DNA from 4 places in the Peribacillus sp. TH27 genome. Region 4 is predicted to be linked to each of the others. Evidence: riboswitches for the same ligand, from Rfam matches in the RefSeq annotation. Region 4 holds a riboswitch; each other region holds the start of a gene.
What was found. A riboswitch is a leader RNA that binds a small molecule or an ion and turns the genes downstream of it on or off. The one in region 4 is predicted to bind cobalamin.
Positions count from the first base shown of each region.

Region 1: linked by a shared signal. The riboswitch ahead of JFU24_RS17020 (ABC transporter substrate-binding protein) and the one ahead of JFU24_RS04015 ((2Fe-2S) ferredoxin domain-containing protein) in region 4 are both predicted to bind cobalamin.
Region 2: linked by a shared signal. The riboswitch ahead of JFU24_RS14635 (hypothetical protein) and the one ahead of JFU24_RS04015 ((2Fe-2S) ferredoxin domain-containing protein) in region 4 are both predicted to bind cobalamin.
Region 3: linked by a shared signal. The riboswitch ahead of JFU24_RS10730 (ribonucleoside-diphosphate reductase subunit alpha) and the one ahead of JFU24_RS04015 ((2Fe-2S) ferredoxin domain-containing protein) in region 4 are both predicted to bind cobalamin.

Region 1 is NZ_JAEKEV010000002.1:3,251,912-3,256,881, reverse strand. Features, by position in the region: gene JFU24_RS17025 (FecCD family ABC transporter permease) at 1-1,015, opposite strand, end outside; gene JFU24_RS17020 (ABC transporter substrate-binding protein) at 978-1,946, opposite strand; cobalamin riboswitch at 2,125-2,301, opposite strand; gene JFU24_RS17015 (polysaccharide deacetylase family protein) at 2,389-3,252, opposite strand; gene JFU24_RS17010 (ABC transporter ATP-binding protein) at 3,380-4,222, opposite strand; gene JFU24_RS17005 (FecCD family ABC transporter permease) at 4,219-4,970, opposite strand, start outside.
Region 2 is NZ_JAEKEV010000002.1:2,765,307-2,770,276, reverse strand. Features, by position in the region: gene JFU24_RS14645 (nucleoside hydrolase) at 1-548, shown strand, start outside; gene JFU24_RS14640 (ABC transporter substrate-binding protein) at 1,630-2,580, opposite strand; gene JFU24_RS14635 (hypothetical protein) at 2,584-3,129, opposite strand; cobalamin riboswitch at 3,289-3,508, opposite strand; gene JFU24_RS14630 (AAA family ATPase) at 3,710-4,666, shown strand; gene JFU24_RS14625 (DUF58 domain-containing protein) at 4,666-4,970, shown strand, end outside.
Region 3 is NZ_JAEKEV010000002.1:1,935,394-1,940,363, reverse strand. Features, by position in the region: gene JFU24_RS10730 (ribonucleoside-diphosphate reductase subunit alpha) at 1-2,067, opposite strand, end outside; cobalamin riboswitch at 2,205-2,385, opposite strand; gene JFU24_RS10725 (manganese-dependent inorganic pyrophosphatase) at 2,680-3,609, shown strand; gene JFU24_RS10720 (hypothetical protein) at 3,740-3,886, opposite strand; gene JFU24_RS10715 (SulP family inorganic anion transporter) at 3,969-4,970, opposite strand, start outside.
Region 4 is NZ_JAEKEV010000002.1:518,919-523,888, reverse strand. Features, by position in the region: gene cbiQ (cobalt ECF transporter T component CbiQ) at 1-198, opposite strand, end outside; gene JFU24_RS04025 (energy-coupling factor ABC transporter substrate-binding protein) at 182-496, opposite strand; gene JFU24_RS04020 (energy-coupling factor ABC transporter permease) at 498-1,241, opposite strand; cobalamin riboswitch at 1,419-1,614, opposite strand; cobalamin riboswitch at 1,826-2,015, shown strand; gene JFU24_RS04015 ((2Fe-2S) ferredoxin domain-containing protein) at 2,167-2,535, shown strand; gene cobJ (precorrin-3B C(17)-methyltransferase) at 2,550-4,205, shown strand; gene JFU24_RS04005 (sirohydrochlorin chelatase) at 4,224-4,970, shown strand, end outside.

The DNA of each region.
Region 1 (4,970 bases), 2.7 Mb from region 4:
CCGGGGCCCCGATAAGTGAGGTAATTACACCAATCGGCAGTTCCGAAGGTGCAATAATCGTCCTTGCTACAAGGTCAGCCAAAATTAAAAATCCGCTTCCTACGAGCAAAGATAACGGCAACAAATGCTTATGATCTGGCCCCCAAATCCTACGAACCAAATGAGGAATAACCAATCCTACAAAGCCAATCGTTCCCGAAACAGCAACAGCTGCCCCAGTTAATATCGAACCAGCTATCAGAATCCACATTTTTCTCCGCTGAACATTCACACCCAAATGCTTTGCACGATCTTCCCCAAACGTCATCGCATTCAATTCTTGGGTATTCATAATCAAGATCAACGAACCAATGATAAAAAACGGCAAAATAATCGCGATATAATTCCAGCCGCGCATTGAAACGCTTCCCATCAGCCATCCGATGATTTGTCTTAATTCCTCGCCCGTCAACGCAATCATTAATGAGATGAAGGCACTTAAAAACGAGCTGAAAATGATTCCGGTTAAAATAATTGTTTCTACTTTCATCGATCGATCCATTTTTCTCGCAAAAGTTAGCACACAGAAAATCGTAAGCAATGAAAACATAATACTTAACGCCGGTAGGGTATATAAACCGATCAACGGCAATGATATATTCAAAAACAATGTCAATACAGCGCCTACTGATGCTCCTGATGAAATCCCTAATGTGTAGGGGTCAGCAAGCGGGTTCCTGAGCAGTCCCTGAAAGGCTGCCCCGGCAATCGCAAGCGAAGCCCCAACCAAACCTGCAAGTAATACACGTGGCAGGCGGATGTTCATTACGATATTCGTCAGCATCACATCTGGCTCAACTGAGATTGGTAAATGAAAAAATTCCTTGCCGATAATTTGTATAAGCGCGGGAATCGGTACTGACACCGAACCAAAGGAAATGCCAATCGTCATTGCGAAAAGCAAAAACAATAACGCAATCAAATAAGCAAACGCCCACTTAGTTGTCAAATAGGTTCGGATAGACTGATTTGGCAAGTTCCTCTACTCCCTCTATTAAGCGTGGACCAGAACGGGTCACTAAGTCAGAATGGACATCAAAGACTTGACCATCCTTAACAGCAGCTACATCTTCCCATCCTTTTCGGCCCGTCACTTCACTGATTGGATCTTTTGTATAATAACCATATGTTGTAATAATGACATCCGGATTTGCAGCAATCATAGACTCTTCGTCAATTTTCGCCCACCCGTCCAATTCGGCTGCTGCATTTTTCGCTGAAATTATGTTAAGCATTTCATTCATGAATGTATTTTTTCCAGGTGTATAAATATCCGGTGATGGCGAAACCTCTACTAGAACGGTTTTTCTTTCCTCATCCTTAACGGATTTAGCTTTTTCCTGAATTTTCTTCAGTTTCATTTTCATATTCGCAACGATTTCTTTTGCCTTATCATGTTCTCCCGTTGCCTGTCCAATCATATCAATAGACTCATACACTTCGTCAAAGCTTTGTGCATCATTGACTACAAGGACATCTATTCCAGCATCCTTAAGCTGCTGCAATCCCTCATTCGAATTATGGGCACTGGATGCATGAGCAAGAACAAGATCAGGCTTTAAGGAAACGATTAACTCCGTGTTCATTTCCATTCCGCCAACTTTTTCAATTTCTTTCGTTTCTTCCGGGTAATTATCATTGTCGGATACACCAACAACCTTTTTACCCAAACCAAGTGCAAAGACCACTTCTGTATTACTTGGTATCAATGTAACAATTTTCTTTGGTTGTTCTTCTATCGTTACTTTTTCACCCGTTGCATCTTTTATCGTAATCGGGAAAGCTTGGTTTTCAGTATGATTCGTTTGTTGCTTTTCTTTCGTTCCTTCTTTTGATGTATCATTGCAACCAACCATCATACCTGCAGTTAGTAACATCACTAGAATCAGACCATAGATTTTCTTCATTTTACATCCCCCACAATCTTTTAATTCAATTTCCGACCACCTAAAGAAAACGCACCCTGAAGTGAAGAAGCGAATTTCAAAACAAAAGCATCTCCCGTCAAACGGAAGATGCTTGTATGGCAACAATATAATTACGGACTCAGAAGGTCTGCCACACACCTTCCCATCCGCGTAGGTTACAGGTGTACGAATCTTGGCAGGTCTCCTGGCTAATGGTCATCGTCAACGGCACCTTCCCATATCTCACATACAGTGGTACACAGCCGCTAACTCCCATTTACAGTGGCGGGACCGCGTTGGTATTTCACCAACTTCCCTTTTAAGTCATTAAGACACCAAATCGTTCATATGTATATAATTTTCACTGCTTTTCATTATACACTATGTAAGAAATGATTATTATATGATTTTTCAGACTGATTCCGAAATACCTTGTCTTCAATTAATAACGTGATGCATTTTCAATCAGCGCTGCAAATCCATCGACTGATAATCCGGGTGAAATCCGAACTCGGTGCAGTGCATGCATCCCTTGGTCCCTTGAAGCTCCACCAGCTTCGGTGGTTACTGCCATCTTGTATCCAGCTTCTTCTGACAACCTAAGGCTCTCCTCGTTATACCGACCAACAGGATATGAAAGTACTGTCGTGTCCTGTTGGAGAATACGATCGAATAAATCCTTTGACTGTACCATTTCAGCTTCCTGCTGCCCTACCGTCATACGGTTAAGCTCAAGATGGTTGATAGTATGACTTTCAATAGAAATCCCATTCTCGCTCATCTCCACCATTTGTTCTTCCGTCAGGTGATGACTTTTTTCAATAGATTTCCCGATCATAAAAACAGTAGCTTTCATATTATATTCTTTTAATATAGGAAAAGCCTCCGTGTAATTATCTGTATAGCCATCATCAAAAGTAAGCCAGACACACTTTTCACTTGGCATCCGATTTTCCGTTAAAACAAGAAATGCTTCCCTAGGGGATAATGTATAGTAATCATTCTCCCGAAGCCAGTTCATTTGTGATTGAAATTCCTCTCTTGGTACCCGAAGGTTATTACCTTCAGAAATACTATGATACATCAATATTGGAAGTTGAACCGTGGACTCGGCTCTTATCCAGTTTCTCGTATCGATCTGTTCAGGATATAATCTGTCCTCCGAATTCTGCCCGACGTCATTCTCCGCTGCTGCAACCACTTCAATGTTATCTTCCGCAATCGGTGCAGCCGTCTTTGTACCTATATTCTCTAAAACCCCTTGTGAGCATGAAGGCAAAATTAAAATTCCCAGCAATGCTACCATCAATAAAACTCTGTATTTTCCCACTATCATTCTCCTAATTTTTTCTAGCATAATAGTACCAGAAAACTAGTAAATAATAAAGTATTCCATTTAGCGAAAAAAAAGGCAACCCGGTGGCTGCCTTTTTTTAACTAGTAAATCGACAAGTATTTTGATCACGCGGAATGCCTAAATCTTTCGGCACCATCGTTTCAATAAAAAAGTTCTCATCTTCTTCATAAATAATCTTCTTCATTTCAATTCCGAAGTATTCCTTCATCCGGGATTCTGTCATGACTTCCTGGACTTCTCCGTAAACGACCGGCTTTTGTTTGGCTGTCATTAACACATGGTCAGCAAGGAAAAACGCATGGTTTGGGTAATGCGTGTTTATGATACAAGAGATTTTCTTTTCTTGTGACAAACGCTTTAATGTCTGTAAAATCACAACCTGCTTTTGAACATCAAGATGGGATTCCGGTTCATCGAGAATGAGCACTTCCGGGTCTGATACCAGCGTACGTGCAATCAACGCTAGTTGCAACTCACCACCACTGACTGTATTGCAGGACTTCCCAGCAAGATGGCCAATCCCTACAGTTTCCAGGGCTAGGTGAGCGGCTTCACGGTCCTTCACGGAAGGCTGGGCAAGCGCACTGATGTATGGGGCTCTTCCCATAATGACCAATTCTTCGAGTGTAAAACCAAATACCATTTTATGCGCCTGCGGAACATAACCAATCCGTTTCCAGACGGTTTTGCGTGAAAGCGAAGGAAGCGGCTTTCCATCAATGAGCGTTTGACCTTTTTTCCAGTCCAGAAGACCTGTGATGCATTTTAACATCGTTGTCTTTCCTGCACCGTTTGGTCCTAGTATCGCCATTATCTCTCCGTCATTCAGCGAAAAGTTAATGTCTGTTTGGTAAAGGTAAGGAACTTCTTCTTTTTTCCGAGCATAAAAGTAATTTCCTCCCTGCACCTCAATTCTCATGACCAGCCACCTCCTGTTTTTCTAAGCAATATTGCGAAAAATGGTGCACCTATAATTGCCGTCAAGATTGAGAGTGGAATTTCTGTAGCCGTTACCGAGCGAGCCAGATTATCAATCAACAATAAATAGGCTCCACCGATTGAAAGAGATACTGGTAAGACTAGTTGATTGTTATTACCAACTAGCATTCTTGCAACGTGAGGAATAATTAACCCAACCCAGCCAATGATACCGCCTATCGCAACTGAGGCAGCAGTAATAAGTGTTGCGCCAAAAATAACTGTCCATTTCAAACGTGTTACTGGAATACCAAGTGATTTAGCTTCATCCTCAGGCAACGTCAATAAATTTATTCTCCAACGAAGGGAATATAGAATCAGAATGCCCACAAGGATAATCGGTCCCCCGATATACAAGTCCTTATATGTTGCCGTACCAAGACTTCCCATCAGCCAGTAAGTAATCGCTGGCAGTTTTGCTTCCGGGTCAGCGACGAATTTAATCAAGGAAATCAACGCCTGGAATAATGCCGATGTAACGACACCAGCCAGAACAAGCATGAAAACAGGTGAATCTTTTTTTCCGCTAATCACGAAGGTAAAGACGATTGCCGCTAGGCCGAAACCAAGTGCCATCACTTGTGTAGCGAAGCCATGACCTAGTAATAGAATCCCAAGGGAAGCCCCAAACCCGGCACCAGCCGAAACCCCAAGGATATCCGGACTAACCAACGGGTTGCCAAACATAC
Region 2 (4,970 bases), 2.2 Mb from region 4:
CAGTTGGACCATTAACTAACATCGCTTTGGCCATTAAAAAAGCACCAGAAATTATTTCACTTGTTAAAGAGGTAGTGATAATGGGTGGTGCAGTAAAAGTACCAGGCAACGTAACGCCGTACGCTGAAGCCAATATCGTATCTGATCCTGAATCAGCTGATTATTTGTTTTCCTCAGGGATACCAGTCACCGTTGTGGGACTTGATGTAACACATCAAACGTTTTTACTAAGATCAAAGCTTGATGAATGGCGTTCGACTGGAAAAGGGACTGCCCAATTCTTTGCAGAAATGACCGAATTTTATATGAAGTCTTATGAAACTTTCAATCCGGGTATTGGAGGTTGTGCTCTTCATGATCCACTCGCAGTTGGAGTTGTGATTGATCCAAGTTTTGTGACTACAGAATGGATGAACGTTAAGGTTGTGACTGAAGGAGAAGAGACAGGTAGAACAATCGGTCAACATGAAGGTGTGGCAAGGATTCGCGTCTGTACAAAAGTAGATGCAGATCGATTTGTGAAACATTTCTTGGAACGAGTTATATAAGGACATGGACTCATGATGTGAGGCTCTAGCTTTGAACTTTAAAGAATATCGATTACTCTGCATGGGGATTACTAGTTAAGAGATATGCTCCGTTTGATACTTTTCAAAGTTAGCGGTTTTAACGTTTCATATTCACCTAAGGATCGTTTTAATCAACGGCTATAGGTAATAAATCAGCATTATATTTGCTGGAAAAAGGACATCCTTTCATTTGGATGTCCTTTTTCGATTTTCTTTCTGAAATGTTTTCATGAGCAGTTTCAAAATAAACATTTTTATGATCTAGAATTGATTACAGGTAACGCACAGTATTTTTAAGAGTGCGGGTGGAGTCCAACTTAATACTACAATCTCTTTAGGGAAAACACTTAAACGATATTGGCTTTTTTGTTTTTTTAAAATTTAATCAATCGTTTGATTAATAAAATAATTGGAAGGATTAGTGAAAGTCTAAGGTTACTATTTTATGGGGAAAAGAAATGTATTTTCCATAATAGTCACGTATTCATGGGCATAAAGTTTTTATACTTATAAAACATGTAAAATAGTTGGCACTCGGGTGGTCTTCTTTTTTTGGAAAAAACAACAATGTAGTATAACGGAGCCTAAATAAAAAGGAAACCATTTAACTAAAGTTAAATGGTCCTTCGAAATAAATTTCAAAACTAATGTTTTTATAAGCTGTGTTTTTACTTTCAATGAAGTTCTCACATTGCTTTAAAAGGTATGTGAATACCTGTGTTCTTAAAACAGCCATACGGCTGTTTTTTTGCTACATACCTAGAAAGGTTTTAAGAATTCCTAAAAGAAGGGCGACTGCTAAGACCCATATAAAGAATTTTTTATACATGATCATTACCTCGAATTTTTTATGATTAGATTGCATTCATCTTAGCATAAAGATGAAAGAAGAGCAGGTGGTTCGTTATTTGCAAAGGGAGACCTTAAAAGAGAAATATAAGGGATTAGCGATGGAGGGCAGCTGCTCCAGGAGAGTGTGTGGTTGTAGTGATGGACTTAGGGAAGCAGAGGTAAAAAAGGAAAGGATGATCCAAGAACTTTGGAACATCCTTCTTTCGCATTATTTAAATAAGTCTGGATAAATGGTCTTTGCTGCGAGTTCTACAGCTTCACCAATCCTTGGCCCAGGACGTGACATAATATTTTCATCAAGTAGATAGACTTGATCATTTTTCACGGCGTTGATATCTTCCCAGCCTTTACGGGATTTAATTTCATCAACAGCATCATCTGCAAAGGTAGCAGTTGTAATGATAGCATTAGGGTTTCGTTTGACAATTTCTTCATCTGAAACCTTAACCCAGCCTTTTTGGTCGGCAAAGATGTTTTCAATGCCTGCAGTTTTTAGAATTTCTTGTTGGAAGGTTTCCGCTCCTGTTGTATAGATTTCTGGAGCTGGACTAATTTCAAAATAGGTTTGTTCCTTTTCATCTAATGTTTCAATTTTTTCCTCAACACTTGTAATTTGGGTTTGGATATCTTTCACCAATTCTTCGCCTTTTTCAGCTACGCCCATGACTTCAGCAATTTGCCCAATATCCCCATATACATCATCAAAATTTGTCGCGGATTTAATAATGAATACTGGGATTCCAGCATCTTCAAGTGGTTTCATCGTCGTTTCATCACCAATGGTATAAGCAATAATGGCATCTGGTTTTAAGGAAATAATTTTCTCTGCATTGATATTCACCGAATCGGAAACATGTTCAATATCCTTTGCTTCTTCTGGATAATTATCGAAGTCGGTCACGCCAACGACCTTATCTCCCAGCCCTAGTTCAAATAAAATTTCTGTATTACTTGGTTGAAGTGAAACTACTGTTTCCGGAACTTTATCAAATTTTATTTTCTTTCCAGTATCATCGGTAACGGTATAGGCTTTGACTTCTTCTGTCTTATTAGTGTCTTTCTTTTCCTTTGCCGTCTGGTCATCCGTTACTCCACATCCGGTAAGGAAAAGGGCAAGTATCAAGGTGGAAATCCAACTAAATCGTATGCTTCTCTTCATTATTTATTCCTCCGTTTTCTTCTTCATGGGTTTGGTTGGGTATGATTTACTGATAAAAGGAATCTCCTCAATACCATGTTGCTTATTGACGTAGACAGCCATCACGAATAGAACATTTGCAAGCAAATGGGCGTAATCAAAGAGAATTTCAGGGATTTCTATTTCTAAACTAACCTTGTGTAAAGCACGGACCGACTTTTTGGCTTCACTACGGCAAGTATGCAGAACACAGGCGGCGGTTGAACCTTGCGGAAGCACGAATGTCTCAATATGCTCTTTAACTTCTGCGACATAATGGTCGTAGATGGCACTTAGACGTTTCAGATCATTGTCGGTAATGGCCAATTTCCCACGGACTGAACCATTTAAATGATAAGCCATCGGCAACAATTCCATTAAATCTCGGTATACATCCGGAACATCCTTTGTAAGCGAGGCGGCCAAGCCAATTTGTGTCGTCAAAGAGTCGGTACGTATTTCATAATCGACGGTAGACTCGGATTCGCGCATGTATGGATAGCATAAAAAACGAAAATCCTTTTTTGCCATAACTCTTCCTCCTCTTCATAGTTAGATGAATCACCTCAGTATCGCTTTTCTCAGCAAAAGAAAAAGCCGACCAAGGGCATTGGTCGGCATCAATCACCTATGTATCTGTAACAGAAAAAGATGGAAGATTGCCGTACAATCCTCCTATCTTCCGAAGAGCATAATACGATAAAAAAGGCAGGTCTCCTGGCCCGTGCGTCATTTTACTCTAAGAACCTTCCCATTTGAACAGGATGAATGGTTATCGATGTGAATCTTTATCCTCAAACAGTGGTATTTATCTTATTTCATTAGCACTTACAGTTGCGGAAACAGCTTCGGTTTTACACCAAATTCCCTATTAAGCTGACAAGTCAGCACCTTTTTCTGCAAGGTTTATATTCACTTAGCAACAGTTTACCATACCTTTTTCCTAAAGCAGTATGAATATTTTTAGAGAAATTCGTTTATGGTTTGCGAATTATCTAGTAAACTTACAATGTAAGGTTTAATTGGATGTTAATGTAAAACGCATATCGAGTATAAAGAATATATAATAGGTGTTATATAAGAGTAATAGGGTAATCTCAGGAGGTAGAGTATGATTTATAAGCAGGTAAATCAAAAACTGGAAAAGATTTTAGGGAATATTGAAAAAGTGATTATTGGAAAACGAGATATAGCAGAACTGAGCATCGTAGCACTTCTTTCTGGGGGGCATGTTTTATTGGAGGATGTTCCTGGTGTAGGTAAGACTGTCATGGTCAGAGCACTGGCAAGATCGATAGGCGCAAACTTTAAGCGTATACAATTCACACCTGATTTACTACCTTCAGATGTAACGGGTGTTTCAATTTTCAATCCAAAGGAACAAGAATTTATTTTTAGACCAGGACCAATCATGGGCCATATTATTTTAGCCGATGAGATAAACCGGACCTCGCCGAAAACACAATCTGCCTTGCTTGAAGCAATGGAAGAGGCAAGTGTGACGGTTGATGGGGTTACAAGGGGATTGGAGAAACCCTTTTTCGTTATGGCAACACAAAATCCCATTGAGTACGAAGGAACATACCCACTTCCAGAGGCGCAATTGGATCGTTTTCTATTAAAAATGAAAATGGGCTATCCGGGTGTTGACGAAGAAATTGAGGTTTTGCATCGAGCTCAATATGCCGCACCACTTGAAGAGTTAGAATCTGTTATTACTTTAGAGGAATTAATAGCTTTACAGGAAGAGGCTAAAGCAGTGATAGTGGATGACACGATAAAGCGGTATATTGTTAATTTGGCTAATCGATCTCGTACGCATGAGAGAGTATATTTAGGGGTGAGTCCACGTGGATCGATTGCATTGATGAAGGCGGCCCAAGCTTATGCACTTTTGCAGGGCAGAGATTATGTTCTACCGGATGATGTGCAATATTTAGTACCGTTCGTGTTTGCCCACAGACTTATCCTGAAGCCAGAAGCGAATTATGAGGGAGTGGATGCTGGCATGGTGATTCACGAGATTGTCGCGACGATTCAAGTGCCTGTGAAGAGAGCTGTGACCTAATGCGGAACTTGATCAGCATCTTAAAGGAAAACATGAGTGTGATTGGCTTGTTATTACTTATAGCGATTTCCTTTTCTTTTGCGATGTTTCAAGGCGGTTTTGTCAGTTGGTTTATTTTTTATACATTTTTGCCGTTCGCTGTGTACTCTACGATTCTACTTTTTTATCCGATTAATAACATTATCGTTGAGAGAAAGGTCAGTAAAAGAGAATGCCGAGCAGGCGATTCTGTAGAAATAGCTTTAACTGTTACCCGTAAAAACAGGCTGCCTCTTTTATATTTGATGGTAGAGGAAGAGTTGCC
Region 3 (4,970 bases), 1.4 Mb from region 4:
ATAATACTCATACGTATTAGGCGTCAATCCGGGTGCTGTCACTTTGAATTTGAAGTTTTTCTTTTCTTCATAAAATTCAATTTCATATAAGGGATCGATTCCATCAGTGGAGTTACCGATTTTAGCCGTTGATGAATTAGGTGCAATGGCCATTAAATATCCATTACGGGTACCGTGTAGCTGCACATTTTCTTTTAAATCTATCCATTTTTCATCGGTATAGTCACGAAGTTCGAAATATTGGCCTGTATGCCAATCAGATCCTTCAAAATATGGGTACGTTCCTTTTTCCTTAGCCAATTCATTAGACGCTTTGATTGTTAAGTAAGCAATTTTTTCGTATAAAGTATCAGCATATTGAACGGCCTCATCTGATTCCCAATATATATTCTGGGTGGCAAGTAAATGATGCCATCCAAATGTTCCTAAGCCAATTGCCCGGTAACGCTTGTTTGAGATGGATGCTTGCTTGACCGGAAGACTGTTCACATCAATGACGTTATCGAGCATGCGGATCTGAATCGGAATCAATCTTTCTAATACATCGCTACTTACCGCGCGAGGCAGGTTAATGGAAGAAAGGTTACATACAACGAAATCGCCGCTTTTACGAACTACAACTACATCGCCATCTTCAGTTTCGTATTCATCCGTGATCGTTGAAGGGCTTAAGTTTTGAGCAATCTCTGTGCAAAGGTTGGAACAATAAATCATTCCTTTATGTTTATTAGGATTCTTACGGTTCACTTCATCACGGTAGAACATATACGGTACGCCTTCTTCTAGCTGAGAAATCATAATGCTCTTCATAATGTCCATCGCGTTGATTTTTTCAAAGCTATAGCTAGGAAGTGTGCCATTTTCCGCAGCCTCCACAGCGTGAGCGTAATGATTTCTGAAGCTTCCTTCGCCTTTTTTCTCGTCATAAAAATCTTCGAGTGAGAATCCAAGGGTTTGCTTTACGGTATGTGGGTCGAAAAGATACCATTCTTTCCGATCGCGTACGGCTTCCATGAACAGATCAGGAATACATACACCTGTAAAAATATCATGAGCTTTCAACCGGTCATCACCGTTTTGTGTCTTTAAGTCAAGGAAACTCATGATATCTTTATGCCAGGCATCCAAATAAATCGCGATTGCCCCTTTACGCTGGCCCAATTGATCGACGCTGACAGCAGTCTGGTTAAACAAACGGATCCAAGGGGTCGTGCCTGAACTGTTTCCAGAAAAACCACGGATATCAGAACCAAGTGAGCGGATTTTACCGACATAAAGTCCTACACCACCGCCGAATTTAGATACTTTAGCGGCATCGTAGTTGGATAGATAAATGCCATCAATAGAATCTTCAATCGCGTCAATAAAGCATGAACTTAACTGACCGTGAGTTTTTCCTGCGTTTGATAGGGTAGGTGTCGCGACGGTCATATACAGATTGGACATCGCCCAGTATGCCTCTTTGACAAGTTGCAGGCGGTGTTCTGTTTTTTCCATTCTCATAATTTCCATAGCGATGATCATGAAGCGCTCCTGAGGCAGTTCGTAGACCTTGTCTTTTTTCGGACGGGCTAGGTAGCGGTCGTTTAATAAGTAGATACCGATATAAGAAAATAGTTTATCTTTTTCCGGATCGATCACTAAGCCTAATTCTTCAATTTCTTCTTTGGAGTAAGAGTCGAGTAGTTCGGGTTTATAAATCGGGTAGCGTTCCCCCTCTTGCTGTTGAGAGAGTCCTGCGATTAATTCATAGAACGGTCCGTAGCTCACGCCCTCATAACCGCGATTCGCTTGTGCATCCCTGTACATCGTATTCAAAAGTTCTGCCGCAGCAACAAACGTCCAATCTGGAGCATCTATGTCTACACTTTCGAGAGCAAGCTGGATCAGTTTTTTTGAAGTTTGTTCTTCTGTTGAGTCACTTTTACGATCTAGCCATTTTGTAAAACGCTTTTTGAACTTTTCCATATCTAGCCGGCCTTCGAATTCCTTGGATAACATCTCAAGCTGGATAGAACTTGTTTCTGTGTCATTTTTCACTATAGTAGAGTTATATGTTTGAGTCATGAATAATCCTCCTTGTAAACTTCCATTAAATAAAAAAATCCGCCCAATAAATTGAGCGGATCAAACGATAGAATAAAAGAGCCATGAAAAAATAGCCGTTATACTATCGTTTCATCATCTCAATCCCCGAAGAATAAGAAACGTGAAAAATCCAGGCAGGTCTCCTGACTCATGATCATCCTACTTTGAGTTCTTCCCGTATAAAGAGCTATACAGTGGTTTTCTCATTTCGTCACATTTACAGTTGCGGGGACAGTTCCGGGTTTACACCGGATTCCCTTTTCAGCCATCACTGGCACCTTGGATTACAAATAATTCTATATATAGTTATGTGTGTTGTTTTTAATATCAATATCTAGTATTTCTGCTTATATTATCGTAATCCATATGAGACGATAATTCAACTAATATATTTGATAAAAACCAATCCTTATCTATTGACAAAGTGAGGGGAGAGGGAAAAAGAGTGAAAGAATTAATAGGAAAATGGGAAATTCAAACGCTGAATGTAAGAGATTTTATGTTAAAATAAAGTGTATAGTAAAGGTGGCTCTCCCTTATTGTAATGATGGGGGTTCCCGGAAAAATATTTATTAAAAAGGAGAAATAATCTTGGAAAAAGTATTAGTTTTTGGACATAAAAACCCAGATACAGACACAATTTGTTCAGCTATCGCTTATGCGGATCTGAAAAAACAACTAGGTATCAATGCTGAACCTGTTCGTCTTGGTGAAGTGAATGGTGAAACTCAATATGCATTAGACCAATTCAAATTCGAAGCTCCTCGTCTTGTAGAAAAAGTGGCAGGGGAAGCGGATGGTGTGATTTTAGTCGATCACAACGAACGCCAGCAAAGTGCAGAAGACATTGACCAAGTCCGTGTTTTAGAAGTTATCGACCACCACCGTATCGCTAACTTTGAAACAAGTGATCCTTTATATTACCGCGCAGAACCAGTTGGTTGCACGGCAACTATTTTAAATAAAATCTATAAAGAAAACGGTATTGAAGTGCCTAAAGCAATCGCAGGTCTAATGCTATCTGCCATCATTTCCGATTCTTTATTGTTCAAATCTCCAACCTGCACAGAGCAAGATGTTGCAGCAGCAATGGAATTAGCGGAGATTGCCGGAGTAAATGCTGAAACATATGGCTTAGAAATGTTAAAAGCAGGCGCTGACCTGAGCGACAAAACAATTGCCCAGCTAATTACTCTTGATGCAAAAGAATTCTCTATGGGAACTGCGAAAGTGGAGATTGCTCAAGTCAATGCTGTGGATCCGAATGAAGTTCTTGCAAAACAAGCTGAATTAGAAGCGGCTATTGAAGCTGTTATTGCTACGAAAGAATTAGATTTATTCTTATTCGTTGTAACGGATATTTTAACAAATGATTCTGTTGCCTTGGCTCTTGGGAAATCAACGGAAGCAGTTGAAAAAGCGTATAACGTTACATTGAGCAACAACATTGCCGTCTTAGAAGGCGTTGTATCACGTAAAAAACAAATCGTGCCGGTTTTAACGGACATATTCAGTAAATAAAGATGTGAAAAGGGTGCTCTGAATACTTCGAGCACCCTTTTTATGTAATATTGTGAGGGTCAACAAATTTCAATCATGTCTAAAAAAAAGGACTCAAACAAGCCATTTAAATGACGTTTGAGTCTTTTTTTTAATTCAAGGCTTCCTTCTCTTTTTCATAGGCGATAACAATTAGTTCTTTATTTGCGTCTTGGCCTAGCTTGCTTTCAAAGCTTTTTAGTTCATTCAGTAAATCTTGTGACAGGTTTGCTGCCGTATAATCCTGCTCGGATATCATACTTTTTGCTCCTTCCATCTAGATATATTTCATGTTATCTATTTTGTCGGTTTAAAAAGTTTCTATTCAGCAAAAATTAAACTTAAGATATTTTACCATCATAAGTGGCGAGCTTTTCAAGCAATTGGGAACTTTCATGATCGAGACCAAGCACTTGAACAGATTTACCATGTAGCCGATATTTAAGGACAACCTTATCAACTGCGCCGACTGCAGAAGCATCCCATATTTTTGAATGGGAAAAATCAATGGTGATAGAATCAGCCTTTTCATTTACATCGAACTTGGAAACAAAGTCCTGAACCGAGGCGAAAAATAATTGTCCGGTAATACGATAAATAATTTTCTTAGCCTGAATGTCCTCTGTTTTTTCAACCGACACTTTAGAAATTTTAGCCGAGAAGAAAATCATGCTCAAGAGAACGCCGGCAAATACGCCTTTTGATAAATCATGCGTATAAAGAACAATGATGACAGTTACAATCATCACAGCTGCATCCGTCTTAGGAGCTAGTCTGAGCCTCTTCAAGGAAGACCAGTCGAATGTTCCTATTGAAACCATAATCATGACTGCAACAAGGGCTGCCATTGGAATTTTAATAAGGATGTCATTCAGTATCACGATTAAAACCAACAAAAAAGCCCCGGCAACAAATGTTGAAAGCCGACCTCTGCCGCCAGACTTAATGTTAATTCCAGATTGACCAATCATTGCGCATCCTGCCATACCGCCGAAACACCCGGCGATAATATTCGCAATGCCCTGGCCTTTGGCTTCCCTATTTTTGTTGCTATCTGTATCGGTCATCTCATCGACAATTTGAGCCGTCAATAATGATTCAAGCAACCCGACAAATGCAAGTGCTATGGAATAAGGAAAAATGATAGCCAATGTTTCAAATGTAAAAGGAATATCTGGAAGCATGAACATTGGAAGTGCCTCAGTCAATTGCCCCATATCCCCAACAGTACGTACAGTGGCCCCTGTTGTAACTGCTACAATAGTCATGAATATGATAGCGACCAGTGGTGAAGGAATGATTTTGGTGATGCGTGGAAAAAGATAGATGATTGCAAGTGAAAC
Region 4 (4,970 bases):
TAATTTTAGATAATAAGAGATTGGGATTTTTGCCCCGAAAATGATTAAAGCACTCATCACGGTAAAGGTGATGAGTGAGACGGTCGTATCCCTCACTGCTAAAGAAAACAACAAAAGGGAGAGGGCAAAAATCATTTTCTCTAAAGGATGTACATGCTTTAGCCGGTTGAAATAGGCGTATTTATCTATGAGTAACATGTTTTGCCTGTTCGTCCTTTTCTTGAACGGACTGTTTATTTTTTTGTCGCATAACGCCGATGAAGTATCCTATGAATCCGGCGCCAATCGCGGCTTGGAGAGCAAACAATAAGCTTTCGGTTTCTGCACCTGGCGGCTCCCAGATACTGTTGAACCAAGGCTTATATTCTGGTTGGATTTTAGTGATGGCTTCTTCCGCCACTCCATCAGCTCCACCAAATTCTGTTCCTTGTTGGGTGATTAACGGAATTATAGCAAGTATGACGACTAGAAAAAGCAACAATAAACTTTTTTTCATGCTAACGAGCCTCCTTAGATAACACTCGCAGTAATTTCAATTCGCCTAGATTGTATTTCTTCAAGAAATTCATGACAACGACTGTCAATAAACCTTCACTGATTGCTAAAGGTATTTGGGTAAGGGCAAAGATTCCTGAAAATTTAGTGAATGAGGCCATGAATCCACCTACCTCCGATGGGAAAGCTAAAGCAAGTTGTACAGAAGTTATCACATAGGTGCCCAAATCTCCGAAAGCTGCTGCTAAGAAAACAGCAAGAGAGAAGGACCAACCTAATTTAGTAGCGCCTTTGAATACAAAATAAGCAATGAACGGCCCGCAAACAGCCATGGAAAAGGCATTGGCTCCTAGCGTAGTTAGTCCTCCATGAGCTAGTAATACAGCTTGAAATAACAGAACAATAGAACCGACGACACTCATGGCCAGTGGCCCAAACAAGATTGAACCTAAACCGACGCCGGTAGGGTGTGAAGAGCTTCCTGTAACGGAAGGGATTTTTAGGGCTGATAAAATAAAAACGAATGCGCCAGACAGACCCAGCATCATTTTTGTTTCTGGGTTTTCCTTCACTTTAGACCTAATAGAACGGTAACCCAAGATTAAAAATGGAAGTGTCACAGCCCACCAGAATATCGCCCATTCGATCGGTAAGAAGCCCTCCATAATATGCATGGCCATTGCTTTCTTTGGTACGAAGAGTAGTAAAATGACAAAATAAAGTATTTTCCAATTGGCTTTTTTCATTTTTTCTCCTTTCAACGCTTTTATTTTTAATGATTAAAGCTGAGAAGAGAAGTGGCGGGCAACATAAAAAGCACTTCTCTCAAAAAGAAAGAAGTGCGTAATGAACAGTAAGTTTGCAGCATAATACAAATATTAGCTTAGCTGCCTGATCCGCACACCCATCCTCGTAGGTTGTAAACAGTTTCACGCTTCATGGCAGGTCTCCTGGCTCTGGATCATCATCCTCATACATCCTTCCCATCGCGTTTGACAGTGGATTATTCATTACGTATTAGGACTTCCCTTTACAGTGGCGGGACCGCGCCGGATTTACACCGACTTCCCTATTAAGCTAAATTCCGAGGAATCTAGCACCATAAAACTTATGTAATTTTTTGAAAATTCTCGTTTATTGTACCATAAAGCAATGATTCCATCTACACTCTATTCATATTTTTTTTGAGAAGGATAAAATCGCAGTGAGGATAGGCATGAAGCTGGATTTTCACCATTAAACTTTTCAAAACAGTCGGAATAAACTATTGAATTTTAAAAAAGTTGTTATATGATAGATAAAGTTAACTAGAAATATATTATTATAAAACCAAATATTTCAATTTAAAAGTGCTCTTGTATGAACACGCAAGGGATAATAGGGAAATCGGTGAGAATCCGATGCGACCCCCGCTACTGTAACGCTGATGAAATTGTCGATAACCACTGGCCTAGAGCTGGGAAGGGACAAAAGTAAATTGAAGCGTAAGCCAGGAAACCTGCTTTTAAAATTGTGTGATACTTTTCGGAGGGAAAGGTAGAAGGACTATGGGGATTTTGAGAGTTTCACTTTGCTTGCTGGAGGCTCCCTTTTCATATAGTTTTTTTAAAACCTTAACTCTAACAGTTAAGGTTTTTTATTTTGCCTTTTCTCAGATTTAGGAGGAAGAAGATGACAACTTGGAACTTAAAAGGCACAAATTCGCATCTTTTGATTTGTAACGGCAGCAGTTGCATGAAAAAAGGTGGCGAAGAAATAACGCAAGCAATTCGTGATGAAATTACTTCACAAGGTCTGAATCAAAAAATTCATACTACTAGAACTCGCTGTAACGGAAGGTGTAAGGATGCCTGCGTTGTGATTGCTTATCCTCAAGGGACATGGTATCGAGTGGATTCACCTGATTTTGGACGAGAGATTGTCAGTAATCTCGATGATGAGAAGTTCATTCCACAGATGATTTACCAATTTACTAATGGAGAAATGACTCCTAATCCAGATTTTCCAGCTCAAACAGGAATTTCAAAAGACAAGTTGTAAAAGGAGATGTCTAAATGAGTACAAACGGTAAATTATTTGTCGTTGGCTTTGGACCAGGGAATTTTGAACATATTACCAAACGTGCTGTAGAAGCCCTTCAAGAAAGTGACTTCATCATTGGTTACAAAACATATGTGGAACTCATACAGGGCCTTCTTACAGATCAAACGATTATAAGTACAGGTATGACTGAAGAAGTATCACGTGCACAAGAAGCAGTGAAACAGGCGGAGTTGGGAAAGAAAGTGGCTGTAATTTCGAGTGGTGATGCAGGGGTATACGGAATGGCAGGGCTGGTTTATGAAGTATTGATTGAAAAAGGCTGGAAAGAAGAAACGGGAGTAGCCATTGAAATCATTCCTGGTATTTCTGCCATCAATTCATGTGCGTCTTTACTTGGTGCACCTGTCATGCATGATTCCTGTACCATCAGCCTCAGTGACCACTTAACGCCTTGGGATCTGATTGCCAAAAGAGTGGAGGCTGCAGCAATGGCTGACTTTGTCATTGCACTTTATAATCCTCGAAGCGGTAGACGGACTAGGCAAATTGTTGAAACACAGAAAATTTTACTGCGTTACCGCTCACCCGAAACACCTGTCGGATTGGTGAAAAGTGCTTATCGCGATCGTCAGGATATTGTGATAACCAATTTGAAAGACATGTTAAATCACGATATAGGGATGCTAACAACCGTCATTATTGGAAATTCATCTACCTTTTTATATGATGACAAAATCATCACGCCACGTGGATATCAAAGAAAGTATACATTGAATTCGGAAAAGCAACCATTGAAGCCGCATCAACGCTTGCAAAAAGAAGCAGAACCTTGGGCATTAGATCAAGAAACAGGTTCTATGCAGGAAGCGTACACCGAGTCGACTGGCGGAGTTGGATTGCTTACAAAAGCACCAGAAAAAAAGAGCACTTCTTTTGAAGTGGCAATGGAAGCACTCACAAGAGTTAAGGGTCAAACAGTTCAGCAATCAATTACGCCGATTGTTCTGCAAAAAATTGAGTCGGTATTCGAGCTTGCCGTTAGCCCAGGTGTGGCGAACAAGCAATTTACTCCGAAACAAATGATGACACTTGCAGAAGTTGTTGGAGAAAAGGGAACGATGGAATACACGCCAAATCATAAAATCGTTTTAAAGATTCCTACAACAGATCCAGAAGTTATTACTGGAAAATTGCAATCAGCAAACTTTTTATTATCGCCAATTGGGGATGTATTGACTTTAAAAGCCTGTGATTTCTGTGATGGTGAAAAAGTGGAATCCATTCCTTACGCGGATGAAATACAGAGGGTGCTTGGTGGGATTGATATGCCTAAGGAACTGAACATTGGTTTTAATGGGTGTGGAATGGCTTGTTATAGTGCAGTGATGGATGATATCGGGATCGTTTTCCGAAAAGGGAAATTTGATTTATTCCTTGGAGCGAAACCTGTTGGCAGAACGGCTCATCCTGGTCAACCAGTTGCAGAAGGAATTGAACCGGATCAACTAGTTGAATTAATTACAAACATTGTCAACGAATATAAACAAAATGCTCATCCTAATGAACGACTATTTAAATATTTCAAACGGGCGAAAAAGATACAGGGCTATTTATATCAAGACATTGCTCCCAAAATAAAAATAGAGCCTGCGCCTTGTGAAGACTAATCAAGAGGGGGATAACAAATGAAAGCAGTATTATTCGTAGGACATGGAAGCAGACTAGCTTCTGGAAACGAAGAAGTTATTCATTTTATTAAAAATATGATTCCAATAATGGACGACTCTTTATTAATTGAAACATGCTTCTTGGAATTTGCCACGCCAAGTATATCCCAAGGCATTGACAATTGCATAAAAAGAGGAGCCACTGAAGTTATCGTCATTCCGATTATTTTGTTGCATGCAGGACATTCAAAATTACATATTCCAGCTGAAATAGAGGATGGAAGGAATAAGTATCCAGCGGTTACATTCACATATGGACAAACGATTGGGGTTCACCAGGAAGTATTAACGATTCTGACAGATCGCCTTGAGGAAGTTGGATTCGATACATCTTTGGAACATCCGGAGACAGCAATATTGCTGATAGGTCGAGGTGGAAGTGATGCTGATGCAAATAGTGATATTTATAAAATTTCACGATTATTGTGGGAAAAATTAAATGTGAAGTGGGTCGAAAATGCCTTCATGGGTGTTACGGATCCGTTTGTTGATGAAGGCATTGAACGCTGTATTCGGTTAGGTGCCAAAAAAATAGTGATGCTTCCATATTTCCTCTTCACAGGTGTGTTAATGGAGAGAATGGAGAATATGCTAACAGGCTATCAAGACCAATATCCAGAGCATGAATTTGTTTTGGCGAAATACTTTGGTTATCATCCAACATTACAAACCATACTGAAAGAACGTGTAATCGAAGCTAGCGAA